4 regions of the Pseudoalteromonas sp. UBA2102 genome follow, and region 1 is predicted to be linked to each of the others. Evidence: predicted binding sites of a transcription regulator. Region 1 holds the regulator's gene; each other region holds the start of a gene.
The links. Region 1 encodes sigma-54, which starts transcription at its own class of promoters, with help from an activator protein. Its sites were predicted from a motif close to GTTGGCACGNNNNTNGNNT; they were not measured.
Positions count from the first base shown of each region.

Region 1 (7,381 bases):
CAGTTTTTAAAAGTAGGTAAGTGGCCTGAAAACTTCAGTGGTTTACCAATGCCACCGGGCTCACCAATTTAATTATATGTTTTAGTGTGTAGTGGCTACTTAACCTGAGCTCAGGTTGCTAAATAAGTAGCCACGTTGCGGTGCCTAAAAAGGCAAAAATACCGACAATATCAGTTACTGTTGTAAGTACAACACTACCGGCAAGTGCAGGGTCTATATTCATTTTTTTCAATAAAATAGGAATACATGCGCCAGCAACACCAGCCACTACAAGGTTCATAAACATTGCAAATGCGAGCACGCCGCCAAGCATAAAATCCCATTGCCAAAGCGCAATTACACTGGCTATAAGTATTGACCAAATAACCCCGTTTAATGCGCCTATCGCCAGCTCTTTAGCCATTAAAAATCGTTGGTTAGTTTGGTTAATATGGCCCACGGCAATACCGCGAATAACCAGAGTTAAAGATTGGCTACCTGCTACACCACCCATTGAGGGCACAATGCCATTGAGTACAGCTAAAATAGGTAATATATCTAAGGTGCTTTCAAAAAAGCTGGCCACAAAGGCGGCAGCTAAGGCTGTGAGTAAGTTAACGCCAAGCCATACTGAGCGTTTTTTTGAGCTTTTTAAAACAGGTGCAAAGGTGTCTTCTTCATCATCAAGACCGGCAAGGCTTAATAAGCTGTGCTCTGCATCTTCACGAATAACATCAACAATATCATCAATGGTGACACGCCCAAGCAAGTGGGCGTTATCATCGACTACAGGGGCCGATATCCAGTTATGGCGCTCAAATAACTGAGCAACTTCGCTTTCATCCATCGAAATAGGGATAGACTCACAGTCTTCATCCATTAAATCTTGAACAATTTTTTCAGGCGGGTTAGTTAACAGTGTGCTAAGTGATAATGCACCTAAAAAACAGTTATGTTTATCAACAACGTATAAATCATCGGTGCCCTCTGGAAGCTCGCCGCGTAGCCTAATATAACGCAGCACAACATCAAGTGTAACGTCTGGGCGAATGGTCACCGTATCGGTGTTCATTAGCGCGCCTGCAGAGCGCTCTTGGTAAGATAAAGCCTGTGTAGCGCGTTCGCGGTCTTGCGTATCCATAGCGCTAACCACATCTTTGTACACGGTGTCAGGAAGGCTACGCAGGACTTCACCTAAATCATCGTGGCCCATATCCTCAGTGGCCGCGGCAATATGCTCAGGTTCCATTTGTGCAATGATACCTAAACGTACATCTTCAGAGAGCTCTTCTAGCACATCCCCTTGCACATCTGGGTCAACCAGTTGCCAAAGCATGCGTCTAATTTTATGCGGAGAGGATTCAAGCAGCAGTGCTGTATCACAAGGTGCTGTTTTTGCTAGCATGCGTCTTACTTGAACAAATTGCCCACTATTAAGTGATTTAGTCACTTGTTTTAGTTGCTGTAGTGGATAGTCTTGTTCAAACGCTTCTGGCATTGGCATCCTAAATATTTTTGTGTAATGGAAAGGTGTTTAGTAAGTGGTTTTGCCCACTGTTATTTTCTTTATTTTTTGTGCTAAACCCAATGCTGGGGCTAAATTAGTGTTTAAAATTAAGTAACCAAATTTAGCAGGGGCATGGCTTTATTACCCTAAATTAAAGCACTAAATTAGGCGAGTCGGAATACCTTAATTTACTAAATCTTTATAGTTTGGCCTGATAAGTCTTTAACTTATAAGGCTATGGTGCTTTAAGTTATTCTTGTTCGTTAAATCGTTGTGCGATTAATTGCCCAACCGCATGCAAAGCTTGCTCTGAATCAGGGCCTTCACAGACTACTTTAACTTCTTTACCTTTACTGCTTTCAAGTAACATTAAAGCTAATACGCTGTCGCCTGCGGCTTCTTTATCATCTTGGTGTAAGGTGATTTTAGCATCAAACTGTACAGCTAATTGCGCAAGGACCGTTGCCGCTCTGGCGTGTAAGCCTAATTTATTTTTTATTAAAAATGTGTCTTCACAGCGCATAAATTACTATACCTAAACTGAACAGGTTATTATTTTAAGGTTACTTTTCTTGCTCACGATGACGAATTTTGACATTCGGATGCGTCATAGCAAAGCTCTCACCAATGGCTTGCGCTAAATAAACCGAGCGGTGTTGACCACCAGTACAGCCAATTGCAATAGTGAGGTAACTACGGTTATTACGCTCTAAGTGTGGCAACCAAGTTTGTACAAAGGTTTGAATTTGCCAAGTGAATTTTTGCACTATGCTGTGATTTGCCAAAAAATCTTTTACTGGTTGATCAAGGCCCGTAAGCGGTTTGAGTTCAGGCTCCCAGTGGGGGTTTGGCAAAAAGCGAGCATCAAAAACATAATCAGCTTCTTTAGGTATGCCGTGTTTAAAGCCAAACGATTCAAACGTTACAATAAGTTGCTTATCTTTTTTACCCAGTATTTTTTCGCGAATTGACTCTGCTAATTGGTGCACACTTAAATCGGTGGTATCTAGCATAAAGTCAGCGCGCGTTACGAGTACATCAAGCAGTTCTTTTTCTTTTTTTATTGCTAAATCAAGCGGCAGTGAATCGATGGATAAAGGGTGTAATCTGCGTGTTTCTGAAAAACGTTTGATCAGTGTTTGATCATCACTATCTAAATAAAACAGTGTGGGTTTAGCAAAGTCAGGAAGGTACTCGAGAATATCGTTAAATTCGTCTTGTTCTTTGGGAATATTACGAACATCTATGCTAACGGCTATTTTGTCATAGTTATCTGAAACACTTCGCACTAAAGAGGGCAGTAGGTTGACCGGAATATTATCTACGCAATAATAGCCTAAATCTTCAACCACGCGTAAAGCAACCGACTTACCTGAACCAGAACGGCCGCTTATGATAATTAACTCCATTTATAGCCCTTAGTATTTACTACGATTGATCAACAATTACTTGATACAGCTCTGCATCGGTTTTAGCACTACGCAGCTGTTTACAAAATTCTTTGTTGCTCAGTTTATCAGCTATGGTTGCCAGAGTCTTTAGGTGCTGTTGGTTATCGCCATCTGGTACGATGAGTGCAACAAAAATATCAACAGGGCAGTTATCAATAGCATCAAAGTTAACAGGAGTGTCGCTAACAAGTACTAAAGCCAGCGGCTCTTCTACGCCACCCATTCTGCCATGAGGAATGGCGATACCCCGGCCAATACCAGTACTGCCTAGCTTTTCTCTGCTTGCCAGCGCATTAAGAATATCTTGTTGTGGTAAGTAGGGGAGCTTTTCATGAGCAAGCTCACTGATAAACTCTAAAATTCTTTTTTTACTACTAAAAAGGACCGCAGCTTTGCTGCAGTCCTGGCATACTAATGTACTTAATTTCATAATATTAGTGTCTAGCAAGCTTCTCTTTATGTTTTATGACTTGACGATCGAGCTTGTCAATCAACGAGTCTATAGCGGCATACATATCTTGGTGCTCTGTTGAGGCAAATAAATCTGCGCCACTTACATGAATAGTCGCTTCTGCTTTTTGGTTGAGTTTTTCTACATCGAGAATGACATGCACATTGCTAATATGATCTGAGTGCCTTTCTAGCTTTGCAAATTTATTATTTACATAGTCTCTAAGTGAATCAGTTACTTCTACGTGACGACCAGTTAGGTTTAGTTGCATAAGCATTTCCTCTTTGTTTTTTACGTCTTATATCAAACTCTTTCTCTGATTTGACGGTGGAATAGCTAGCGATTCACGGTATTTTGCTATTGTGCGTCTAGCTACTTTAATTCCTTGCTCTGCCAATATATCCGCAATTTTACTATCACTCAATGGTTTAGCTGAGTTTTCCGCGGCAATTAGCTTTTTAATTAGGGCACGTATTGCGGTTGATGAACACTCGCCGCCATTTTCAGTGCTTACGTGGCTTGAGAAAAAATACTTAAGCTCAAATATACCACGTGGTGTATGCATATATTTTTGCGTAGTAACACGCGAAATTGTCGATTCATGCATTTCTACCATTTCAGCAACATCGTTTAAAACCATTGGCTTCATGGCTTCGGGGCCATGTTCAAAAAATGCCTGTTGCTGTTTTACAATACAGTTTGTTACCTTAAGCAGCGTGTCGTTTCTGCTTTCAAGGCTTTTTATAAACCATTTAGCTTCTTGTAAGTGAGAGCGAATAAACTGGCTATCACCACTTGATTTTACGGTACGTGACATAGCCGCGTACTGACTATTTACGCGTATTTTTGGCATGCTATCTGGGTTTAGCTCTACCACCCAGCGGCCTTTTATTTTTTTAACCGACACATCTGGTATCACATACTCCGACTCTTCCCTTACTATTGTATCTGCAGGTTTTGGGTTGAGGGTATGTATTAGGGTCATGACCTCTTTAAGCTCGTCTTCTTTAAGCTTAGTCTTTTTCATTAATGTACGATAGTCGCGTGCCGCTAATAGATCAATGTGATCGGTTAAGATCATTTTAGTTTGTTCTATAAAAGGGGTGTCTTTATCAAACTGGTTTAGCTGAATACACAAGCACTCTTGTAAACTGCGCGCGGCTATACCTACAGGGTCAAATAACTGAATACGCTTTAAAACGGCTTCTATTTCATCAAGTTCAACTTCAACTTCGTCATCGTTTTCTTGGTTAAAGCTCTCTAAAATCTCTTCGCAACTTAGCGTTAAAATACCCGAGTCATCTACAGCTTCTACAATGGCAATAGCAATGGCTTCGTCAGTTGGGCTAAAAGGAGTAAGCTGAAGCTGCCACATTAAATACTCATGTAGCGTTTCAGTAGAGGCACCTTGATAAATAGACTCATCTTCCGGCATTGGGCCTGAGGATGCCGCAGGGGCTGCGCTCATGTACTCATCCCAGGTTACATCCATTGCCATATCATCGCTAACGGTGTCTTTATTTAAAGCTTCGCCACTGTCTTGCTCGTACTCGCTGGTTGTACCGTCAGCCGATGCGCTTACGGTTACATCATCCGTATCTGCTTTTTGTTCATTTTTTCCAGCCGACTCTTCCGTGTAATCTTGCTCTTCTACTTCTAATAGCGGGTTGCTATCAAGTGCTTCTTGTATTTCTTGCTGGAGATCCAATGTACTGAGCTGCAGCAAGCGAATCGCTTGTTGCAATTGTGGAGTCATTGTAAGTTGCTGGCCCATGCGCAGCTGTAATGATTGCCTCATGTATCTCTAACAATCCTTTTATGTTGTTATAATTAATATTAGCAGATGCTTGTAGGTGTGGCTTAAATGTTACAGCCTAAATTGCTCGCCTAAATAAACATCGCGTACAGTTTTGTCATTTAATACGTGTTCTGGGGTGCCAGATGCAATTAGCTCCCCATGAGAAACAATGTAGGCTTTTTCACAAACATCAAGGGTTTCTCTTACATTGTGATCGGTAATTAATACGCCAATGCCACGGTTTTTAAGATGTTCTATTATTTTCTTTATATCTAACACTGAAATCGGATCAACACCAGCAAAAGGCTCATCCAATAAAATAAATTTAGGGTTTGCTGCCAGTGCTCTGGCAATTTCTACACGGCGGCGTTCACCACCAGAAAGCGCCATACCTTGGCTATCGCGAATATGCTGAATACTGAATTCATCAAGTAAGTTGTTAAGCGTTTCTTCTCGCGCGGCTTTATTGAGCTCTTTACGCGTTTCTAAAATAGCCATTAAGTTTTGATAAACTGTCAGCTTTCTAAATATTGATGACTCTTGCGGCAAATAGCCAATGCCTAAACGGGCGCGGCTGTGCATAGGTAATAACGTAATGTCGTTATCATCAATAGAAATTTTACCTTTGTCGCTAGGTACTAATCCTACAATCATGTAAAAGGTGGTGGTTTTACCTGCGCCATTAGGGCCCAATAAGCCAACAATGCTGCCGGCTTCTACCTCAAGGCCTACATTTTTTACAACTTGGCGGCCTTTATAGCTTTTTGCTAATAGTTTTGCTTTTAAGGTGCTCATGGTTGACCTTCGTTACCTGTTTTTTCTTTAATTTTTGCTTCAACAGGCACTAAAATTGTGTGGACACGATCCGTAGAGTTTTCGTCTTTTTCTGCGCTAATAAGCTGCTGCTGCATGTCGTAGGTAATACTTTTAGCATTAATTTTTTGACCGGCTTGTGCGACTTCAGCATCGCCAACAAGCGTTAAAAAGCGCTTTGCTACGTCGTAACGTACTTCGTTTGCGCTGGCACTCATTACGGTACCGTCGTCTTGTTTTTCTTCGAAGTAGGCTGGGCTGCCAGTGGCAATAAGGAGTTGTTTGTTATCCCCTAAGTCTTCACGTTTATGTACTTCGAGTCGGTCGGCTGTAATTTTGCGATTACCATGCACAATTTCGACGTTCTTTTCAAAAATACCTACGTTTTCTTTAAGTTGGCCTTCTTGACGGTCTGCACTAATAGAAATTTGATTTGCTGGCGGTTGAGCGGCAGGCTCAGCAGCAGAGGCGCTAAATGCAAGCATTAGCGATGGGATAATAAGTATTTTAGTGAGTTTATTGGTCATAATATATTGTTCGCGTATGGTTAATTAGTTTTATTACTTCGGTTTTTAAATCGGCTTCAAGGCCTTTACCGACAATTTTTAAATTAGGCCCAGTGACAACCACTGGCTGCTCAGAGCGCATTGTTAACGCTTTAATGTCGACTTCGATGTTATCGGCATTGATGTTATCTATCATGGCGTTATCAACTAAATTTTTAGCAACCACATTGCCTTCTAAAATAAGTTGTTTATCTTCGTAAAGCGTTGCTTCGTCTGCATTTATTCGCCATGTTTGTTTTTCGTTATATAAAGTAAAAATAGGTTTTTCAAAAAATGTAAAACCAAGCTGTTGGTACAGCTCCATTTTAGCCGCTGTGACTTTATGGCTTATTTTGCCTTGCTCGTCATAGGCTGTTTGCTTAAGCTCTATAGCGGTGTAATCGGGCTTTGCAATTACTTCAGGTTCTTGCTCTAGCGCTACATTGGTTTGGGTAAAATAAGGGTACCAAAGCCAAACCATACAGCCGATGAATAACGCACTGAGTATAACGCGTGCTGCATTCATGAACTGGTGCCTTGTGTTGTCAGCGCTATGCCATTCTCTAGCATAAGTAAGTCTGTGAGCTCTCTAACGGCGCCAAAGCCGCCAGGCATTTGCGTAGTGTAATGCGATAAGCGCTTAATAAGCGGGTGCGCATCGTTTACTGCAACGGCAAAGCCAACGCGCTCCATTACTGGCATGTCAGGGCCATCGTCGCCAATGTAGGCTATTTGTTCATCAGTTAACTTTAAAGTGTTTTTGAGTTCTTGATAAGCAATAAGTTTGTCTTCTTGGCCTTGATAAATGTGCTGCACGGTTAAGCTGCTCATGCGAGT
Region 1 covers NZ_DCYU01000073.1:72,498-79,878, reverse strand. The annotation lists gene B2R65_RS10385 (zinc-dependent metalloprotease) at 1-72, shown strand, start outside; gene mgtE (magnesium transporter) at 119-1,477, opposite strand; gene B2R65_RS10375 (HPr family phosphocarrier protein) at 1,737-2,009, opposite strand; gene rapZ (RNase adapter RapZ) at 2,050-2,895, opposite strand; gene B2R65_RS10365 (PTS sugar transporter subunit IIA) at 2,915-3,367, opposite strand; gene hpf (ribosome hibernation promoting factor) at 3,372-3,659, opposite strand; gene B2R65_RS10355 (RNA polymerase factor sigma-54) at 3,687-5,186, opposite strand; gene lptB (LPS export ABC transporter ATP-binding protein) at 5,256-5,981, opposite strand; gene lptA (lipopolysaccharide transport periplasmic protein LptA) at 5,978-6,526, opposite strand; gene lptC (LPS export ABC transporter periplasmic protein LptC) at 6,516-7,070, opposite strand; gene kdsC (3-deoxy-manno-octulosonate-8-phosphatase KdsC) at 7,067-7,381, opposite strand, start outside.

Region 2 (7,381 bases), on a different contig from region 1:
GGTGTTTCTTGATTAAGTTAATGCCTTCGACAAATACTCGACCAGACTCGGTAACAACTGAAAGCACTTTGCCGCGCTTACCTTTGTCTTTACCTGCTAGTACGATTACTTCGTCATCACGACGGATTTTTGCTGCCATGATAGACTCCTTACAGTACTTCTGGGGCTAGTGAAACAATTTTCATGAACTTATCATTACGAAGTTCACGAGTCACAGGGCCGAAGATACGAGTACCAATTGGCTGCAAGTTATCATTTAAGATAACAGCCGCATTGCTATCGAAACGGATCAGAGAACCGTCCGGACGACGAACGCCTTTTTTGGTACGCACAACTACCGCGTTTTTAACATCACCTTTCTTCACTTTACCGCGAGGAATAGCTTCTTTCACAGAAACTTTAATGATATCGCCAACTGCCGCATAGCGACGGTGTGAACCACCAAGGACTTTTATACACTGCACTTTGCGAGCGCCGCTGTTATCAGCAACTTCCAGCTGAGTTTGCATTTGGATCATGTTAATGACCTCCGGTGTAGTAATTACAACTTGCCTTAAATTTGTTTAAAATCAAGGCACTTCGATTAAATCCCACTCAAAAAACAACAGAGTTGTCTCTTAAGGGCGGGCAATTGTACCAGCATTGGCTAGTGAGTGGTAGGTTATTTTTTAATTAATTTAAGGGAAGGACAGATTAAAACTGAGTAAAAACCGCTATGTAGCTATTTTACAAGTGGTTATAAAACAATCAAGGCGCAAATAGCGCCTTAATTATTTATTTGTGGGGTTTAATAGTTAGCCAAATAAACCTTTTAGTTTATCTTTAACTTTGTCCTTGGCTTTTTCTTTTGCTTTCTCTTTGGCGTCATCGAGCTTTTGTTTTGCTTCATCTTTAAGCGCGTTGCTTACATCTAGCTTAAAGCCAACGTCATGAAATGGGCCTTCTATACGCAGTGGGATTTTAAAGCCTGTACTATCATCTGTAGTGCCTTGCCCTTCAATCGAATCAACAATGCCGGTCACTAAGCGATAATCAACATTGGTTTTAGGCAAATCTACATCGCCCTCACCTGTAATACGAATAAGTGGGCTCATCAGCGATAGGTCGTTATTACGGCCCACGCCATTAGTAAAGTTAAAGCTACCGGTGAGCGCAGAAAAATCTGTTTGCTCTGATTCTTCAAAGCCTGTATCAAGCCCTTCACTCACAGCACCAAGATTACCCGTAATAAGCTCTTTGCCTTTGCGAACCATCTCAGCCACGTTTGCGCCTTTAACAGCACCATCGGCAAATTCAAAGCTAACCTTGCCATTTAATGCATTAATGAAGGTTTTTTGACTTTGCCCAGTTGTGGTTAAATTCCAATTTAATGACCCTTTACCCATAAGCTTATCAAAGCCAGCTGCATCAGTGAGTAACGGTTGTGCGTCTATGTCGGCTAAATCAAAATTTGTGCTTATTTTATACGGCGTTTGCTGCGCATTTATGTTGATAACCCCTTTACCAGTGCCCTCATATGCTTTAAAGCTATCTAAGCTTAATTTAGCAACGCTGTTGTTTAAATCGACTGTAAATTGATTAGCACCTAGCTCAATATCGTTAGCTTTTAAACCGCTTGAGCGAATAACTACATTAGCATTAAGTGCATTTAATGCGCTTAAATCAATTTTAGTATCGTCCCAAACAATCGGCTGCGCGGCTTTAGGTTCTTCGCTTTGCGGCGCTTGCTGCTTAGCGACTACCTCCGGTAAGTAGGGATTCAAATCAAGCATACCTAGGTCTATATCAGCATTAACCGCTAGTTTATTTCCTAAGTTTACTTCACTTTTTCCTTTAATCTCTAATTCATCTAGGGTAGCAATCAGCTCTTCTAAGTTAAACGTATCATCTATAAGATGCATTTTACCGTTTACACTAAACGCATTAAATGCATTTTCTTTAGCGTTTAAGTCTACCCCTTGCCAAGTTGCTAGCTCTTTAACAGAGTCGCCACTTAGCGCTAACTCGCCTTTTATATCTTTACCTTGGCGAGCAATACTGCCGTTAAAAGTAAGATCGACCAAGCGAGAGTCTACGCTTTGAGCAACCTCAAATGTCGCCCCTTCAATTGCCTTTGCCGGCGTATCAAGTTTTACATCAAGCTCAAAGCGCTCTTGCATATATGTAATGCCGCCTTTGATCTCTAGTGTCTTACGTAGTGAAGGAAGTAAAATAGCCAATTCCAAGTCACTAATTTGTTGTTTAGCGCCTGTTTGCCCATCTAGGTAAGTAAACGTACCACCGTAAATAGCCACTTCACCTAACTCTATATCAAAGCTCTCTGGTAGTTTAACAGCCTCACCTGATTGAGTTTGCTCTTGCGGCTGCTCTGCTACAGCATCAAACAACTGCCAGTTAGCTTTACCGTTTTTATCAGTTTCTAATAAAATATTGGGCTCGTTAATAACAAACTTATCAAGTTTGAATTCGCCGCCAAATAGCGATAACCATGGTATATGCACAGCTAATTGCTCCATACTTGCCATGTCGTCGCGCGAGCCTGTCTGCATGTTTGCAAAGTGCACATCGTTAAGCTCTAACTTTAATGCAGGAAATACACTAAGCGTTTTATCACCTTTAATAGTAAGTGTGCGCCCTGTTGTTTTTTCAACCTGCTCAGATACTTTATTAAAAATAGTATCGGTTGGAATTAAAAACGGAGCGGCAATAATTAACGCAATACAAAGTAAGAGTATTACACCAACAATTTTGAGTAAGGTCTTCATGATCATCCTTTCAAACGTGCAAATAATGTTCTTATCATAGCGAGTGTTAGCTTTAAAATCATTGTCGTTGTGATAAAAAAGCACTTTATTAAATATTACCGTCTTATCCTGAATCGCCCCTGAAACATTTTGATACCTTTAGGTTACAAAAAAATAGTGACACTGTGAAACCTATAGGTTACATTGATACCTGTAGGTTACATAATGTAAATTTTAAAAGGAAATGAGATATGTCGAATCATGATATTAAAAATGAAGAAAAGTTTATGGGCCAAAATGCTTGGTTCTCATTATTCATGGGAGTCACTTTATTAATCATCAGTGTTTACCCACTGCTTACTCAAACATCAGCCCCACTATTGTTTTTTGGCACTGCTGCCTTTTTAGGTTCATTCTGTATGTTTGTGATCAGAGGCGGGTTTACATGGAAAATGAAATACCACCTTACCTACAAAGATGAGTACTTAAACACTATCGACACTATTGCCTATAAACATGTAGTTCTTGGTTTACTTTTTAGTATGGGTGGCGTGTATTTATTCTCAGATGATTTGGCTTTAGAAGTGTCTCACACCATGATGGCCTCGTTTTACCTTGCTGTAATGTGTTTAATATACGGCGTATCAATTCTTTGGCAAAGCAAAGATTAGGAGCAAAAGTGCAAAATCAAATTGCAAAATACCGTAAAGAAGCAGGCCTTTCGCAGCAAGAGTTAGCAGATCTAATTGCAGTTTCACGTAAAACTATAAGTACTGTGGAAACGGCAAGGTTTACTCCTTCGGTAATAATTGCGCTTAAAATAGCGAGGCACTTTAAAACTTCTGTTGAAAGCTTGTTTACGCTGCAAGAGCATGATTAAACCTCGGCAATCATGGTGCTTATATTAAGCATCATGATTGCATCCCTTGAATTGTTAGGTATGATGCACGGCCCTGTTGCTATTGGCGTATTTGCGCTAAAATAAAGCAGCTAAAAAATGTATCTACTCGGAGACTCTACAAGGCATGAAAAAACTGCTAATTTCACCGTCAAAAATGGCGCTAGGCGAACAAGAAAGTCAAATTTACCAAAACATCTTGAAGCAAGCTTCAGAACTAAGCCTAAACCTAATGGCCGTGAAAGTAGAAAACCACCCAGAGGATTTTTTAGGCTGGTGTTATGAGCTGCTAAGTGCAAGTAAAGACCGTATAAATTACGATTTACTAGAGCCACAGCAACTACCACTTTTAAAAAAGCTGCATGACCAGTTAACTTCTGCAATTAGCTTTTTACAGCTTAAAACACTACGTGTAGCACCTTGGCCTGTTATTAGTATGTTTGTAGAACAACACAAAGAACTTATTGCACTGGACGAACAGCTTCGCCTTACCACGTATTTGCACAGCATCCGTGAGCAAGCACTAAAAGATATGATCCCAGAGGATTTACTGGCATTTAGTGGTAAACACACTGCCACGCTCGACCCAAGCACCTATAACTTTGATGTTGAATGGTTCGCATCAACAAAAAGTGCAAAGGGTTTTCATCAAATGCTAGCCGACTTGCCTGGCGCGTTTGACGATGCACTTGCTAACATCCCGCTTGAAGGTGATGTGAGCGAAGCTGATTACCAACAGTTTGTTGTTGCTTATTTACTTGCCTTTAACGGTAGCGATGAAAAGCCAACCCTTGCTCCTGCTACACGTTTATTAGCAATGCGCCGCCCAGATGTGTTTACGCCAATTAGTAATAGCCGTCTTGATGCATTATGCGCAGCTTTAGGTATTACAAAATTAAACAATCGCGACTTTGAGCGCTACTGGCAAGATATAGTACAAAGCATTCATGCTATGTCGTGGTTTAAAATGGCTAATGGCAGCAATGAACTAGAAGAGCAACTAGTTAGTATAAAAGCGTTATTACCGTGCTTTTTTTACTATGCAGATGCCAGCACGGCCGACAACTCAAATTATATTAAGCTATTAAATAAACCTAAACGCAGCACAACAAGTGCAGGAAAACCACAACGTAGAGGTAAAGAGTCAGCCGAAATACTTGTAGACCGTGCACTTGCAGCCGATGACATTCCCGAGCATATTCGTAGCAAACGCGACTCTATTATTAGCGAAGTACAAAAAGGCCGCGGAGTAAACGAAACAATTAGTCTTATGCGCACTATATTTGGCTAAATTTACCTAACCTAACTGTATTTTTCTGGTGCAGTTAGGTTAATTTATGCACCAGCAGTGTGCGTTTTTTAATTAACCACCTCAATCATCCCCTCTTCTAAAACTTCTCAACATATTGTTTTATAAAAGTAAAAAAACAGTTTTATAGAAATTATTTTAAGCTGGCACATACAGTGCAATTGCATTCCCAGTTAAACAATAAAACACCGCCAGTCAAAGGGTTGCCAATAAGAGAATAAAAACCTAGGCGATAAAAATCATATAACGGGAAATGGACATGCTAAAACTAAAAAAAACCATCGCAATTAGCGCAATAGCTTTATTAGGTGCTACATCTTTAACATCAACAGCCGTACATGCAGAAGTAACAGCAAACGCAGCGGCTACGTCTAACTACTTATGGCGTGGTCAAGAGCAAACTGGGGGCGATGCTGCTATTTCTGGCGGTATTGATTACGCTGACGAGTCAGGCTTTTATGTAGGTACTTGGGCATCAAATGCTTCATGGGCCGATGAAATGACTTACGAGCTTGATGTTTACGCGGGTTTTGGTGGCGATATTAACGACACATTTAGCTACGATGTAGGTTACATTTATTACGCTTACCCAGATGCAGCTTCTGAGGCAGATGCTGATTTCTCTGAAATTTACGGTAGCATCAGCGCAGAAGGTTTCACCTTTGGCGCTGCAATCCTTGCCACTTCAGCGGCAGATGGCGATGGCACCGACTTTGGCGATTCATTATACCTAAATGCCGATTACAGCTTTGCTGTTGGCAGCAATGGTACTGAGGTTGCGCTACACTTAGGTCACTACTCTGGCGACTTTATAGGCGATGATAATATTATTGATTACGGTATCTCTGTATCAAAAGATGGTTTTACTTTTGGCGTATCTGACACCGACATGGATGAGTCAGATGTTAAAGTTTACGTAGGCTACGCTGTAGACTTTACGCTTTAAAACAAAATGTGTTACTTGCTGCAACACTAAGGGCCTTTTGGCCCTTTTCTCGTTTAGGGCACCTAAATACTCACAGCGCCTTTTAATTTTAGCGACTAAAGCACCTTACTATAAAACCCACTTCAGTTAACCGCCGAGCTCCTCGCTGCTATTACCTCTTATTACCAATATGCTAATTCGCTTTATTAAGCTTTATTGCGCATTGATATTAGTAATTCGCTAAAACAAAAAAGGCCGCATTAAATGCGGCCTTTAAGCTAATCGTTAAAACTTAGCTAGGTTGTTTTTACTGTCTTTATCTACAAGCTTAATGTACGGGTCTACCCCCGCGTACACTGGCTTTTCTTTTACTTTTAGCTCAATAGTATTAGTACCAGAGACTATATGATGCTTTTGCGAGTAAATCACAAAGTCTTCAGCGAGAAGGTTTTCAGGATCATCGCTAAATAATGCAATATCAATTAGCTCATCGAGTGGCTGCTCGGTTTCTTCACCTTGTCCATCGGCATGCTGCTTAGTTGCTTCAACGCTCAGTGTTACTGTATAAAAACCTTCGCTATCAACATCATCTGTAACCGACACTGCTTTCATTTCAAGCTCATAAAGCGTTATATATTTAAACTGATCATCAATAAAACGTTGTTCAGCTTGTGTTGCATCTCGCTTTAAATAACTAAGTAAATCAAGTGTGGTTGGGTATGGCGTTGCCTGGTATTTAAACTCATTCAAAAATGCTTTAAGTGCGGCATTTAAGCGCTCTTCACCTAAGCGGTCATACAAAGCCATCATCGCAACTGAGCCTTTATTGTAATGAAGATATTGTTGCGACTGTGTTTTATATAGTGGCATTTCTTCAAAGGCTTCGCCTGTGCGGCCCATTAAGTATCTATCTAACTCGTACTTTAAGAATTTACGAAGCTTCTCGGCGCCAAAGCGTTTTTTTAGTACCATAAGCGCACTGTATTGGGAGAGCGATTCAGAAATAACGGCACTGCCCTCTACATTAGCCCCAGATACTTGATGCCCCCACCATTGGTGTGCAACTTCATGTGCGGTTACATAGTAAGGTAGGTCAACTTTACTCTCATCTCTTAAGTCTGTAATAAAGCCAATACTTTCTGAGTAAGGTACCGTATTGGCAAAACTTTGCGCAAACGAGCGATACTTAGGAAACTCAATAATACGTAACTGCTTATGCTGATATGGCCCAAAGGCTTGCGTGTAGTAATCTATTGAGTCTTGTACTGACTCAATCATACGGTCAACATTCCATGCATGATCTTTGTGGTAGTACACCTCAATATTTACACCGTTGTGCTCAACCTTTTTGCTTTCAAGCTCCGCCGAAAGAACAGAATAAAAGTTTATAATAGGGGAATCCATTTCATAAACAAAAGTACGTCGTCCGTCTTTTACACTCTCACTTTTTAAGTAACCAGGTGTAATAGCAAATTGTGACTCATCGGTGGTTACCGTTGCCTTGT
Region 2 covers NZ_DCYU01000144.1:8,060-15,440, forward strand. The annotation lists gene rplX (50S ribosomal protein L24) at 1-139, opposite strand, end outside; gene rplN (50S ribosomal protein L14) at 150-518, opposite strand; gene B2R65_RS18520 (AsmA family protein) at 795-2,765, opposite strand; gene B2R65_RS18525 (hypothetical protein) at 2,996-3,415, shown strand; gene B2R65_RS18530 (helix-turn-helix transcriptional regulator) at 3,424-3,624, shown strand; gene B2R65_RS18535 (hypothetical protein) at 3,770-4,933, shown strand; gene B2R65_RS18540 (TorF family putative porin) at 5,211-5,897, shown strand; partial or broken gene B2R65_RS18545 (M1 family metallopeptidase) at 6,162-7,381, opposite strand, start outside.
Region 2: the regulator sigma-54 is predicted to act here: its motif matches at 5,094-5,112, upstream of B2R65_RS18540 (TorF family putative porin).

Region 3 (7,381 bases), on a different contig from region 1:
TCACTTTAGTATTTGCCCTACTTAGTTTTAGCTGCCTATCAGCCTCTGATAAAAAGCTACCCATAGAAGCGTTTGCAGGCTTAAAAAGCATAAGCCAAGTTAGGCTCTCACCAGATGGAAATAACATTGCGTATGTTAGAAACCTTGATGGCGATTTAGTTTTAATGGTGCAAAGCCTTACAACAGGCAAGGGCAAGCCGATTATTAAATCGGATAACCACACTGTATTTTTTGACTGGTTTAGTTGGGCAAATAATGATGTTTTGTTATTGGGCGCACGATACATTAAATATCAATTCGGTGGGGTTAAGTATGCGTCTACATTAATGTATTCGTATAATCTAAGTGATGATAAAGGAATAAAACTGGCGTTTAGAGCAAACAACACGCGTGATGAAAAGCAGCCTCAGTTTTCTGACAGAATTATTAGCTTTTTACCGGAGCAAGAAAATAAAATACTCGTGCAGGGCGACTTTAAAATTGCCAATACCCCAGCTGTGTATGAACTTGACCTAACTACCTTACGCAAAAAACAAATACAACGTGCTCGTGCAGATGTAACCAGTTGGTTTGCTGATAGACAAGGCAAGGTTCGTATTGCTAAAAAAATGGATGAAACACAATTCACTTACGAGCTGTACAACGAGCAAAATGAGTCGTGGCAAACACTATTTAGCTACGAAGTATTTAGTGAGCAAAGCATTTCGATACTTGGCTTTGATAAAGACCCTAACTTTTTATACATCACTGCGCTACATGAAGGGCGTGATGCATTATTTAAGCTTAATCTAACAACTAACAAACGTGAGCTCATTTTTAGCGACGACAAGTACGATGTCGATGGCGATATTTTTTACTCCCGTAAAACTGGCGAAGTGGCAGGCTTTACGCATTCGCATTTAGAAGATGGTATTGCGTATTGGGATGAAGACTTAGACAAGCTACATCGCTCTTTACGAGCATCATTACCTAAAGATTCATTTGAAATGGATATTGTTAGCACCAGCGACGATCAGCAAAAATATGTACTTTATGTCAGCTCAGATAAAACATCAGGCGCCTACATGTTAGGTGACAGAAAGCGAGGTGATTTAACATTTTTTGCAGACGTTTACCCACACATTAACGAAAGCGTATACGCCGGTAAAGAACACATTAGCTATAAAGCACGTGACGGGCTTATTATAGAAGGCTACTTAACGCTGCCTGTTGGCTATGAGAAAGGCGATAAGTTACCCACTATTATATTTCCACATGGTGGGCCTATGGCGCGCGACTATGCAGGCTTTGACTATTGGACGGCGCTACTGGCATATAATGGTTATGCCGTGTTACAGCCTAACTTTCGTGGCTCAAGTGGTTATGGTTATGACTTTTTAATGCAGTCGATCCAAGGTTTTGGTTTAGCCATGCAAGATGACTTACAAGATGGAGCTAACTGGTTAATAGACCAAGGGATTGCTCAGGCTGATAAAATTTGTATTGGTGGCGCAAGCTATGGTGGATATGCCGCCTTAATGGCTGTTATTAAACACCCTGAAACATTTAAATGTGCGGCAAGTTTTGCAGGGGTAACTGACCTTGAGCATATTGTGAGTAAAGCCCGACACTTTACAAACAAAGACATAGTACGAAAACAGTTTGGAACAAATAGCGATAAGCTAGAGGCTAATTCGCCGGTCAATTTTGCTAAATCAATCAACAAACCTGTTTTACTTGTGCATGGTAGCGACGACAGTGTTGCCCCTATTTACCATAGTAGAGAAATGGAAGATGAACTAGATGACGAAGATAAAGATGTTACTTACATTGAGCTAGAAGATGGCGATCATTACTTGTCCTATCAGCCGCATAGAATTAAAACGTTACAAGCGTTCTTAGACTTTTTTGATAAGCATTTAAAAAACGATTAATAACAAAGGCGACTTAGGTCGCCTTTTTTGAGTTTAATTTTTTATATAATGCACATTGTTTGCACTTTTACTTGTTAACGTTATACGTTGTTATTAAAGGCGCTATTTATAAGTCGCTATAATAGAACACGCAATTAATACAATTGTTATTACAGGCTATTCTTTAAAGTGCTTAGAGCTTTTAAAAATATGTTTTAGCAGTAAAAAATACGCAATAAATAACAGCTCAAATGCTTTTAGAGTCAGGTTTATAAAAAATAAATGAAAATTCATAACAAACTTTTTTTAATATTATTTAGCTTCACCTTTAGCATTATTGCGGGGCTTGTTGTGCTTATTCAGTACAGTATTGGCCAAGGTATTATTGATTTTGTAAACGCCAAAGAAGTAAAAGCATTAGAGCCATTAGCAGTACAGCTGGCTAATAAATACGCGCAAACTCCCTCGTGGGATAAAATTATAGGTAACGATCAGCGCTTTTTAAGGTTGGTTGAATCGCAATTGCAATCAAGCCAGTTTTTACCTACTTTACGCGATATGCCACAGCGCCCAGAAATTCGCGGTGAACGCAGACCCAGACCCCCACAGCATATGGCGCAACGAGATCGACGCCCACCGCCCGAGCATGCCGCGCACTATGCACTACTGGATGAAAACCAGCAGCGTATTTTTGGTAAATTATTTGAGGATTTAAAGTACATTAAAACGCCCATAGAGCTTGAAGGTAAAACAATTGCTTACCTTGCTGTTTCAAAAAGAAAAAGCCTAGCAGATGGGTACGAGCTGGATTTTTTAAAGCAACAAACTAACTATTTATGGCTTATTGCGTTAACCGCAGGGCTACTTACCTTACTGTTGTCTTTTTTACTGGCAAGGCATTTAGTTGGCCCTGTAAAGCAAATTGCCAGTGGTATGCATAAGCTAACCAAAGGGCAGTACAGCACCAAACTTTTATTAGATAGAAAAGACGAGCTGGGCCAGCTTAGTGAAGATTTTAACACTTTGGCCTTTACGCTCGCTAAAGATGAGCAAGTACGTAAACGCTGGTTAGCTAATATTTCTCATGAACTAAGAACGCCAATGAGCATTTTACTCGGTGAGCTCGAAGCTATGCTGCTTGGGATACGTGAACCAAATAATAAAAATATTAGTTCTGCTAACGATGAAGCGCTGCATTTAAAACGCTTGATTGACGACCTACACATGCTAAACAGCGCAGAGCTAGGCGGCATGCATTACACCATGCAACCTACCGACGTAGGCTTTTTACTTAACTCCATAGAGCAAAAGTATCACGTTATTTTTGAGCAGCACGCTATTAATTTTTACCTTCTTAATAGTGCTAACAACACCACAGTAAACGCAGATAAAACACGTATACTGCAATTGCTAGATAATATATTAATGAATGCGGTGCATTACGCCCAGTGCTCAACTATTTCTTTAAGTGCCAATAACGTAAATATTAAAGGCCAAGCCTATTTAGAGCTTATAATAGAGGACAACGGGATAGGCGTTGAGCAAACGCATTTATCGCACTTGTTTGAATATTTATACCGTGTAGACAGCTCTCGCAATCGCCAAGAGGGAGGCTCTGGTTTAGGCTTGTCTATTTGTCAGCATATAGTTAAAGGTCATAATGGCGAAATATCAGCCGAAAAAGCCAGTATTGGCGGGCTTGGCATTGTTATTAAATTACCCTTATTAGTTCAGTAGAGGATAAATATGAGTGAGCAAATACTCATTGTTGAAGATGAAATAAAACTTGCCAATTTAATGAGCGACTTTTTAACAAGTCATCATTATCAAACGCACCTTATTCATCATGGTGATGAAGTACTTAGCTGGCTTGAAAGTAATAAGCCAAGTGTTATTTTATTAGATATTATGTTGCCAGGGCAAAGCGGTATAGAGCTGTGCAAAGCGATAAGAAAGTTCTCTAATGTGCCCATTATTATGGTTTCGGCAAAGGTGGAGGAGATTGACCGGTTACTCGGACTTGAACTGGACGCCGATGACTACATTTGCAAACCGTTTAGTTATGCTGAGCTGGTGGCGCGAGTAAAAGCAATTTTAAGGCGTGTTAATACCACAAAAGAGCCGGTAAATAATGCCATGACACTGGATGAAAGTACTTACAGTGTAAATTATAAAAATAGCAGTATAGAACTAACTAATTTTGAATTTCAGCTATTTAAGCCCTTGTATTCAAACCCTAACAGAATCTATTCACGCGATAGCTTAATGGACACCATGTACGCAGACCAACGTATAGTTAGCCACCGTACTATAGACAGCCACATAAAAAAGTTACGTAAAAAGCTTGATGAAGTAACGCAAACCGACAGCGTTATTCAGTCGGTTTACGGTGTGGGCTATCGGTTTGTTCACCCTCAATAGCTAAACGTGAGCGCAGTTTTACTCATCGTCAGCGTTTTTAATACGCTCTAAACGGTCGAACTCTTCGTATTCGGCCGCTTGTATTTCATCGAGTACCGCATCTACATCTGCAGATTCATTACTGTCTTCAAATTCTCCGCTGAGCACAGTGTTTGGCGTTAAGCTGGCCTCTTCAAACAGTGCCCACATTTCTTTAGCGTAATGAGTGTTTAATAGGCTAGGTGCAAACTGCGCATAATAACGGCGTATGTTGTTTACATCGCGCGTAAACATTGCTTGCGCACTGTTATTGGCTGCGGCGTTTACAGCTTGTGGAAGGTCAATAATTACAGGCCCTTTACTATCAACAAGTACGTTAAATTCTGATAAGTCACCGTGGATAATACCAGCGCACAGCATTAATTTAATATAATGAACCATCATACTGTACTGCTCAATAGCGTCTTGATGTGTAAGGGTCACATGCCCTAACTGTGGAGCAACATCACCGTCTTCATCGCACACAAGCTCCATTAACAACACGACATCAATACAGTAATAAGTATCAGGAACTCTGACGCCAGCGCGTGATAAACGTGAAAGCGCGTCTACTTCTGCATTTTGCCAAATTTCTTCTTCTAGTTGCCGCCCATAACTGGAGCGTTTACCCATGGCGCGGGCTTGGCGTCCGCCTCTTACTTTTCGGCCTTCTTGATACTGAGCTGCCTTTTTAAAGCTGCGTTTAACGGCATCTTTGTAGACTTTAGCACAGCGAATTTCGCCACCGCTGCGCACCACAAATACATCCGCTTCTTTACCGCTCATTAAGCGACTTATCACTTCATCAATTAGGCCATCATCAACGAGTGGCTGGAGGCGTTTAGGTATTTTCACTGCGATACAACTAGAAAAATTGGAAGATTAAACATGTATGTTAATAAGTCCTTAGTATGTTAGCTCTCAAAACAGGTGTTGAAAGTGGTTTTAAGTAATTAGTTATCACAATAACCGAAATACCGAATAAGGTAAAAATAACATGATAAAAATCGGATTTATTTTTATTTCCTTATTGTTTGCACAATGTTTGCGTTTTTTAAGCGTACTTTATATTCATACCCTTTATTAATATTTAACCCAAGGTGACCACGATGAAGCATTTTTCTACTTTTGCCGTTGCTGCATTATTATCAATGGCTTTTTCAGCCAATGTTGCAGCCAGAGGCGGTGATAACCCACCACCTAAACCTGACTTTTCAAGCATAGATGCAGATGGTGACGGTGTGATTAGCCTTGCAGAATTTAGCGAAAGTGCGCCACCGCAAGGCGATGCGCAAACTATTTTTGACGAAATAGATGCCGATGGGAATGGCGAAATTAGCGAACAAGAATTAAGTGAACACAAGCCACCACGCCGCTCACGTTAAGGGAGAAAAATATGATCAACAGTATTGGTAGTTCAGCGAGTTTTATGACTCAACAATCTAGCCAAGTAAGCGCTTTAACTTCAGAGCAAACTGAGTTTGTTAAAGAAACACTTGCAGAATTTGATGCACAAAACCTAAGTACGGAAGATGCGCAAAGTATTCAAGCCGCATTTGAAGAGCAGGGGATCTCGCCTACAAAAGAGTTGGCTGATTTAATGAGCGAACTTGATTTTGACGCTAAAAGTATTGGCGATGCAGGACGCCCTGAAGGGCAGCGCCCGCCACCGCCGCCGCAAAACTCGCTAGAATCTGTTGATACTGACGAAGTGGTTAGCTACTTAGATGAGTTATTAACTGAGTATTCAAGCCAGCTATCTGATGAAGATAAAGAATCAATTCTTTCATCGGTACAAGAAAAATTTGGTTTAAGTGAAGGTGATTCACTGCTAAATGTAACTGCTTAGGTGTTATAACTTGAGGTAAAGCTGACTGTTTATCCTTAGGTCTTAAGTCCAAAGCCCGGCAATTATTTTGTTGGGCTTTTTTAATATACCAATTCGCTTAATTGGTCACGTATTATTGCGCATTGGTATTACTCCGCTTGAGGCAAAAAAATCGCGCTAATAGCACCTAACAAACCGAGCAGGCTATACAGCAGAATAAGCTGTGCGGTTGATAAAAATGCTTCTAAAAGCCCTATACTGCCTAACATTAAAAGCAAAATGCCAATTACAGTATTACTAACCGACACGTAATCAGTGCGTTTATTGCCTTGTGCCATATCTACTAAATAGGTTTTACGCCCGAGCCGTACGCCTTGATGAGCAATGCAAAGCAAAAAATAAAAACCAGGTATTACCCAAGCATATTCAAACAGCTGGCTATACCATGTGGCTATTACAAACACGCTCACGCCGTTTATGGTGACAAGTAACGCACTGATCACAAGCACCTTTTGGCTAGAAAAATCGCTGAGCCTTCCCCATATTGGCCCAGAAATTAAACTTGCTAAGCCAGACACGGCTAAAAATACTGCCAATAATGAAAATTCAAACTGCTGAGAGCTTGCTAAAATAATATAAAAAGGCGCGCTTAGGGCTGAGCAAAGTAAAAAGGCGCGGGTAATTACAAAGTGTGCAAATTGTTTATCTTGATAAAGCAGCTTTAATTTACTTAGCGCATTTAAAAAGCCATTTTTACCGCCTTGTGTCGCCCCTTTGTATTCGTTTATGCGGCTATAAAAAAGTGCAGCAACAACCCACAAAACAGCGCCTAAACACAGCGCAATTAATACCGTATTTTGCTCTTTTTGCCCCGAAAAAAACCACATCATTAAACCAAAAGTGAGTGTTGCAAAGCCGGCAATACTTGCCGCCAGGCCACTTATATTGCCCCGCTTTTTTTTAGGAATAACTTTACCTAATACATCTTTAGCGGCAATAGAGTTAAACCCGCGGGCGAGGCTAAAGAGCACCAGCAGGGCTAAAATTGCATAGCCAGCCTGAGCGCCTTCTAGCACAAATGAAACACCAACCATAGCGCCAATACATACCGCTTGGGCAAATGCACCACAAACCCATACCCACTTTCTTACTGAGAGTTTACGGATAATATTGGCTATCGCTAATTGTGGTAATAAAGAGCCCGATTCTCTTATAGGCACCA
Region 3 covers NZ_DCYU01000061.1:7,256-14,636, reverse strand. The annotation lists gene B2R65_RS08205 (S9 family peptidase) at 1-1,913, shown strand, start outside; gene B2R65_RS08200 (ATP-binding protein) at 2,175-3,629, shown strand; gene B2R65_RS08195 (response regulator) at 3,639-4,313, shown strand; gene B2R65_RS08190 (PA4780 family RIO1-like protein kinase) at 4,332-5,186, opposite strand; gene B2R65_RS08185 (EF-hand domain-containing protein) at 5,441-5,716, shown strand; gene B2R65_RS08180 (hypothetical protein) at 5,728-6,180, shown strand; gene B2R65_RS08175 (MFS transporter) at 6,309-7,381, opposite strand, start outside.
Region 3: the regulator sigma-54 is predicted to act here: its motif matches at 5,364-5,382, upstream of B2R65_RS08185 (EF-hand domain-containing protein).

Region 4 (7,381 bases), on a different contig from region 1:
CAAATGACTAATTTTACCATGGCGCAAGGCATCACAGATTTAAACACAAATTTTGAGTCACTTGCCTCGTCAATGACCTCAAACTCTGCCTTACAAGCATCAACGCTGGTTGGTAAGCAAGCGCTTTTAGAATCTAATACGCTTGAGCTTGGCGAAAGCGGAGAGGCAAAAGGGTCTGCGGTTGCTGAAGAAGCCGTTGATAATTTAACAATTAAAGTCACAGATGCTTCTGGGCAACTGGTTAGAACTATCGATATGGGTTCGCAAGCAGCGGGTGCAGTGCGCTTTAGCTGGGATGGTAATAATGAATCCGGTGAGCGCCTACCAGAGGGCGAATACACTATTACTGCAGAGGGCAGTACCAACGGCGAGTTTTCAAGCTTACCGGTGGCAACATTCAAAAACATTGAAAGCGTTAATATCAATGGCTCTAGTGGCATTATTATTAACACTAAAGAGGGTGCGGTTAGGTTGACTGATGTCGCAGAGATCGCATAACCAATTAAAAAGTATTTCGCCTGCTAGCAGGCTATTAGATTAAAAGTTAGAGGTGAATTATGAGCTTTAATATCGCACTTACAGGCCTAGCTGCCGCTCAAAAAGACTTAGACGTAACAGCAAATAATATTGCTAACGTAAATACCACTGGTTTTAAAGAATCGCGGGCTGAATTTGCTGATGTATATGCTGCATCTGTGTTTAGTGCAGGTAAAACCAAAAATGGTGATGGTGTGCAAACAACCATGGTTGCACAGCAATTTCATCAAGGCTCACTGCAATTTACTAACAACTCGTTAGATTTAGCGATTACCGGCGAAGGGTATTTTGCAATGACCGACGATATTTCGTCGCAAGATTTAACCTATACTCGTGCAGGTGCATTTAAGCTTAACCAAGATAACTTTATGGTTGACGCCAAAGGTAATTACTTACAAGCTTTTCCGGTTGATGCATCAAGTGGGGACACCACATCGGTAAGTCTAAGTACAACTAACCCAATTCAAATTCCTGATTCATCTGGTTCGCCTCGCGCAACCGAAAACGTATTTTTATCGTTCAACTTAGATGCAACAGCTGATGCAACAGGCCTCGATTTTGATCCGACATCGAACGGTACCTATAATTCGTCGACGTCTACTACTGTTTACGACTCATTAGGTGAACCACATATTCTGCAATACTTTTTTGTAAAAGAAGAAGATGCAGCTGCAGGTGGTACAGACAATAGCTGGGAAGTATACGCTACGCTTGATGGTAAAGTGGTAGACGGTACATCTGGTGTAGAGCAAACAACTACACCATATACACCTATTACCACACTTGGTTTTGATTCTAGCGGTTTACCCGCCACAACAGATGGTGTAGCAAATACTAACGCCACTACGTTTGATGAAATTAATTTACCGGCAGGTGCAGGTACTGGTTTATCGTCAATGCTTGATAACGGCGCAACATTCCCAAGTACAGGTATTGAGCTAAACTGGCGTGATGAAAACAACACAGCTGGCCGTATTCCAACTCAGTACTCAAGTGGCTTTGAAGTAAAAGCACTTGACCAAGATGGTTCTACAGTGGGTCGTTTAGCGGGCATTGATATTGGCACAGACGGTAAAATTGTTGCCTCATACAGTAATGGCGATTCAACTTATTTAGGCCAAGTTGCTATGGTTCGCTTTCCAAACTCTCAAGGCCTTTCGCAAGTAGGTGATACCAGTTGGAAGCAAAGTATTGACTCTGGTGAGCCAGTAGCCGGTGAAGCAGGCTCGGGCACTTTTGGTAGTATTAATTCATCCGCGCTTGAGCAATCAAATACTAACTTAACAAACGAATTAGTTGATTTGATTACCGCTCAACGTAACTACCAAGCGAACTCAAGAGCGCTTGAAGTTAACTCAACAATTCAGCAAAGTATTTTGCAGATTCGATAAGTTAACCTTATTTTTGGTTAAGATTTTAAGGCTGCATTTTTGCAGCCTTTTTTGTAGCTATGTAGCTGAAACTAGCGTAGCTGAACCATTCAATACCTTCCTTATATTGCGTCAAATTTAATCTGGCACCTATTTTGCATTTATCAACTCAGAGATTTTTTATGTGAGTCGATGTTATGGACAAAATGGTCTACATTGCAGCCTCTGGCGCTAAGCAAAGCCTACAAGGGCTTGCACTTAAAGCCAATAATTTGGCAAACGCAAACACCACAGGTTTTAAAGCTGACTTTGCGCAAGCGCGCTCTATGCAAGCATTTGGCGAGGGCTTACCAACGCGTGTGTTTTCAATGCAAGAGCGACCGGGTTCTAACATGACCTCTGGCGGCATAATCGAAACAGGGCGAGATTTAGATATTGCCATGAGCGATAACGCCTGGCTTGCCGTTCAGGATGACTCAGGAAACGAAGCATATACAAAAGTAGGCACGCTAAACATTACTGCGCAAGGTATGTTGGTAACAAGTCATGGTCGTCAAGTTATTGGCGAAGGTGGCCCCGTAATTTTACCGGTTCCTATTGAAAAAATAAGTTTTAGTGAAGATGGTGCCATACAGGTTCGCCCCCAAGGCGCGCCTGCAAATTTTTTAGAAGAAGTAGACACGCTGCGCGTTGTTGAAGGAAACAGCAGAGAGCTTGAAAAAGGCAACGATGGTTTATTTAGACCTGTACCTGGGCAAACCGTTGATACCTCTGAAAATGTAAAAGTATTAAGTGGTGCACTGGAAATGTCTAACGTTAATCCAGTTCACGAAATGGTCGATATGATCAACCACCAACGTCAATTTGAGTTACAAGTAAAACTAATGAAAACAGCTGAAGAGATTGACGAACGTCAAGATCAGTTGATGCGCATAGTTTAACTTTAAAATGAGGGCATACTTATGAATCCTGCATTGTGGATAAGTAAAACAGGGCTAGACGCTCAACAAACTGATATTTCAGTTATTTCAAATAATTTGGCGAATGCCAGTACCGTAGGTTACAAAAAGAGCCGCGCTATTTTTGAAGATTTACTGTATCAAAACATCAACCAGCCTGGCGGGCGCTCTTCACAAGATACCGAGCTGCCATCTGGCCTAATGCTAGGTGCGGGTGCAAAAGTGGTTGCTAACCAAAAAGAGTTTACGCAAGGTAATATGCTCACCACCGAAAATTCACTCGATTGGATGATCTCAGGCGAAGGCTTTTTTGAAGTGCTGCAACCCGATGGCAATATTGCGTATTCGCGAAATGGGCAATTTACTACCGATGAAGACGGCCGCATTGTTACCTCAGGTGCAGGTTTTGTTGTTCAGCCCGAAATGAATGTACCCGATGATGCGCAATCAATTACAGTCTCTCAAGATGGTGAAGTATCTGTACGCGTTGCAGGGCAAGCCGATAACGTGGTAATTGGCCAGCTAACAATTAGTGACTTTATTAATCCATCGGGTCTTGAGCCAATTGGTCAAAACCTTTACACCGAAACCGCTGTTAGTGGTGCGCCTGTTCAAGGTAATCCAGGCGTAGAAGGCTTAGGTACTATTATTCAAGGCTCACTTGAAACATCAAACGTTAATGTAACGGAAGAATTGGTAAACCTTATCGAAACTCAACGTGTTTACGAAATGAACTCAAAAGTAATCTCGGCCGTTGACGAAATGATGAGCTACATCAATCAACAGTTATAACCGTGCACAAGGGGATAGTTATGCGTAATGTTATTTTATTTGCAGCAGGCACCTTATTTTTAAGTGGCTGTGTTTCTACGCAAAATAGTGAAGTGGTTCAAGATGACCCCTACTACGCACCCATGTACCCAGAGCCTGTAGCAGAGCCTGTTGTTGCAACGGGTTCGTTGTTTAACACCAATACATTTAATGATTTGTATTCAGACAAAAAAGCACTTAGAACCGGCGATATAATTACCGTTAAGCTTGAAGAGTCAACACAAGCTACAAAAGCCGCTAAAACCGAAACCGATAAAGAAACCGAAGCCAGCCTAGACCCCGTTATTGGGTTAGGTGGTTTACCAGTCAATATAGGTGGCGACAGTATTCAGTTTGGCATTGGTAGTGATTCATCATTTACCGGTGACTCTAAATCAAATCAGTCAAACAGTTTAGTGGGTGATATCTCGGTGAATGTTATGCGTGTTTTACCCAATGGTAATTTAGTTATTCGTGGTGAAAAATGGCTAACACTTAACACCGGCGAAGAGTTTATTAGGCTCGAAGGCCTTGTACGTCCGCAAGATGTAAGCGCCGATAACACGGTTGAGTCGAATAGAATTGCCAATGCCCGAATTCAATATTCAGGTAAAGGACAAACACAAGAAGCGCAAAGCCCAGGGTGGTTAACACGTTTCTTTAGTAGCTCGTTATTTCCGTTTTAGAGGATAGTAGTATGAATAGCATTAAAGCGTTTATTTTGATCATACTGCTAGGCTGGCAATTTTCTGCCAGCGCCGAGCGTATAAAAGATGTCTCTATGGTTGAAGGTGTACGTGCCAATCAATTGGTAGGCTATGGTTTAGTGGTGGGGCTACCTGGTACAGGGGAGCAAAACTCTTACACGCAACAAAGTTTTAGAGGCATGCTAAACAGTTTTGGTATTACGCTGCCTTCAACACAAAGCCCTAAAATTAAAAACGTAGCAGCAGTGGCAGTCCATGCTGAGCTTCCGCCGTTTAGAAAGCCGGGTCAAACAATTGATATTACGGTATCTTCTATTGGCAGTGCAGGCAGTTTACGTGGCGGCACCTTGCTCCAAACTTTCTTAAAAGGGGTGGATGGAAACGTATACGCTATAGCACAAGGTAGCCTAATTGTGGGAGGTTTAGGAGCACAAGGGCTTGATGGCAGTAAAGTGGTCATTAACACCCCGACAGTTGGCCGCGTACCTAACGGAGCCACTGTTGAACGCGAAGTTAAAAGCCCTTTTATGCAAGGCGACTACATTACTTTTAACTTAAACCGCCCAGACTTTACAACGGCAAAACGTTTAGAAGCAACAATTAACAATTTGGTAGGCCCTAATAGTGCACAAGCTATTGACGCTGCCTCAGTACGCGTTATTGCACCACGTGATGCATCGCAACGAGTGTCTTATTTATCAACGCTTGAAAACCTAGAGTTTAAGCCTGCTGACACTTCAGCCAAAATTATTGTTAATTCACGTACGGGAACGATTGTCATTGGCAAAAATGTGAAGCTACAGCCTGCGGCAATAACCCATGGCGGCCTAACAGTCACAATTGCTGAACAGCAAAATGTAACGCAGCCTAATCCGTTAGCAGAAGGCGAAACTGTTGTTACACAGCAAAGTATTATTGACGTTAATCAAGATGATTCTCGTGCGTTTGTATTTAACCCCGGCGTTAGCTTAGATGACTTAGTGCGTGCTATAAATGAAGTAGGCGCAGCACCTGGAGACCTAATGGCTATTTTAGAAGCGCTTAAAGAAGCGGGTGCAATTAACGGACAGCTTGTTGTTATTTAGTTAGTTTTTAGAATATTTACCCTTCTACATAAAGCTTAAGTACTCAAAAGGTACTTAAGCTTTTTACTGTTTACCTTTCTTTGGCTCAATTTTTGCATTTCTTAAAGCATTATTCATTTTTGTGTCAAAAAGCTGATGGAAACAAATCACCTCGATAAGCAAAACTTTTTTGATTTAAGTAATCTTAATACTTTACGTCAAGACGCTTTAAACAGCGGTGATGCATCTACTGATGCCTCTAAAGCGGCGCTAAAAAAAGCAGCGGCACAATTTGAAGCTATTTTTACCCAAATGCTTCTAAAAGGGATGCGTAAAGCGAACGAAGCATTTGAAGATGAAGACAGTCCGTTTAACTCGAGCGGTGTAAAGTTTTTTGAAGAAATGCACGATCAGCAGCTCTCTTCTGAGCTTTCATCAAATGGGTCTTTGGGTTTGGCTGATTTAATTGTTCAGCAGCTCTCACCAGAGGCTGAGAACTTTATGCCTGGCTCAGTATTAAGAACTACTAACGACTTTATGAGTGATAAACGCGCAGGCTCTGAACTGCCGCACGAAAAGGTGCACAGTGTAAAGCAAGCAAATAAAGATGACTTAGTAGTCAGCAGTGCGGCAACACAAACGAAAACCACAACACAGCCTACACAGCAGTCGTCGTTTAATAATGCTGAAGAGTTTGTTAGTGCAGTGTGGGAGCATGCTAAAACAGCGGCCGAAAAAATTGGTTTAAACCCTGCAGTAATGGTGGCCCAAGCGGCACTTGAGACGGGGTGGGGTAAGCATATTATTAATAAAAGCGACGGGAATAGCTCAAATAACCTGTTCAATATTAAATCAGATAAAAGCTGGGAAGGCGATAAAGCAAGTAAAGTAACGCTTGAATTTGAGCAAGGTACCCCTGTTAAAAAACAAGCAAGTTTTAGAGCTTACGATTCTATAAAAGAAAGCGTGAACGACTTTGTCGATTTTTTAACGCAAAACCCACGCTACGAAGAAGCATTACAAAAAACAGCACAGCCAAACGAATTTTTAGATTCGCTACAAAAAGCAGGCTATGCAACCGATCCTAATTACGCGAGTAAAATAAAAAAAGTGCTAAATAGCAGTGAGCTTAAAAATATTGCAACAAGCGCGTTTACCCAAGGAGTGAAGTAATATGTCGTTTAGTTTATTAAATATTGCCAGTGCTGGGGTGCGTTCAAGCTCTGAGCTGTTGCAAACGACCAGTAAAAACATCACCAATGTAAATACAGAAGGCTACGTTCGTGAGCGCACTGAATTTACCACTATGGTTGATAACCAAGTAGGTCGCGGCGAAACATACAGGTTATTGAACGAGTTTGCCCAGTCGCAGTTAAACCGCGACACGTCAAATAAATCGTTTTTTGATCAATTTGTAACAGAAGCCAACCGTGTTGATACTATTTTTTCAGAAGAGTCTAATAACTTATCAACGGGCATAAATTCATTATTTAATAACGTGCAAGAGGCGCTAAATCAGCCGTCTTCAACAGTTGCTCGCTCATTAGTAATGACCGATGCGCAAAGCTTAGTTGATCAAATGGATAGGCTTTCGGGTATCGTGCTTGAGCAACAAGGTATAGTGAATGAGCAGCTTGAGATTTTTTCTGAAGAAGCCAACTCACTCATCCAAAATATAAATACGTTAAACCAAGAAATTGCAGTCGTAAATGGCACAAATAACGCCTCTGACGCAAGCTCTATTTATAACCAGCGCGACTTAGCGATTCGTGAATTATCAGAGCTTGTTGATATAGAAACACTTGATGGCCCTAATGGCGAAAAACTCGTCTTTATGGGCAGCGGTGAATCTTTAGTTATGGAAAACGGTACATTTAACTTGTTTTCACTGTCGGGCGACCCCGATCCTAATTTTAAAGAATTGACGCTTGACG
Region 4 covers NZ_DCYU01000151.1:12,075-19,455, forward strand. The annotation lists gene B2R65_RS19330 (flagellar hook assembly protein FlgD) at 1-498, shown strand, start outside; gene flgE (flagellar hook protein FlgE) at 558-1,928, shown strand; gene B2R65_RS19340 (flagellar basal body rod protein FlgF) at 2,105-2,848, shown strand; gene flgG (flagellar basal-body rod protein FlgG) at 2,870-3,658, shown strand; gene flgH (flagellar basal body L-ring protein FlgH) at 3,679-4,362, shown strand; gene B2R65_RS19355 (flagellar basal body P-ring protein FlgI) at 4,374-5,468, shown strand; gene flgJ (flagellar assembly peptidoglycan hydrolase FlgJ) at 5,604-6,620, shown strand; partial or broken gene B2R65_RS19365 (FlgK family flagellar hook-associated protein) at 6,622-7,381, shown strand, end outside.
Region 4: the regulator sigma-54 is predicted to act here: its motif matches at 2,050-2,068, upstream of B2R65_RS19340 (flagellar basal body rod protein FlgF).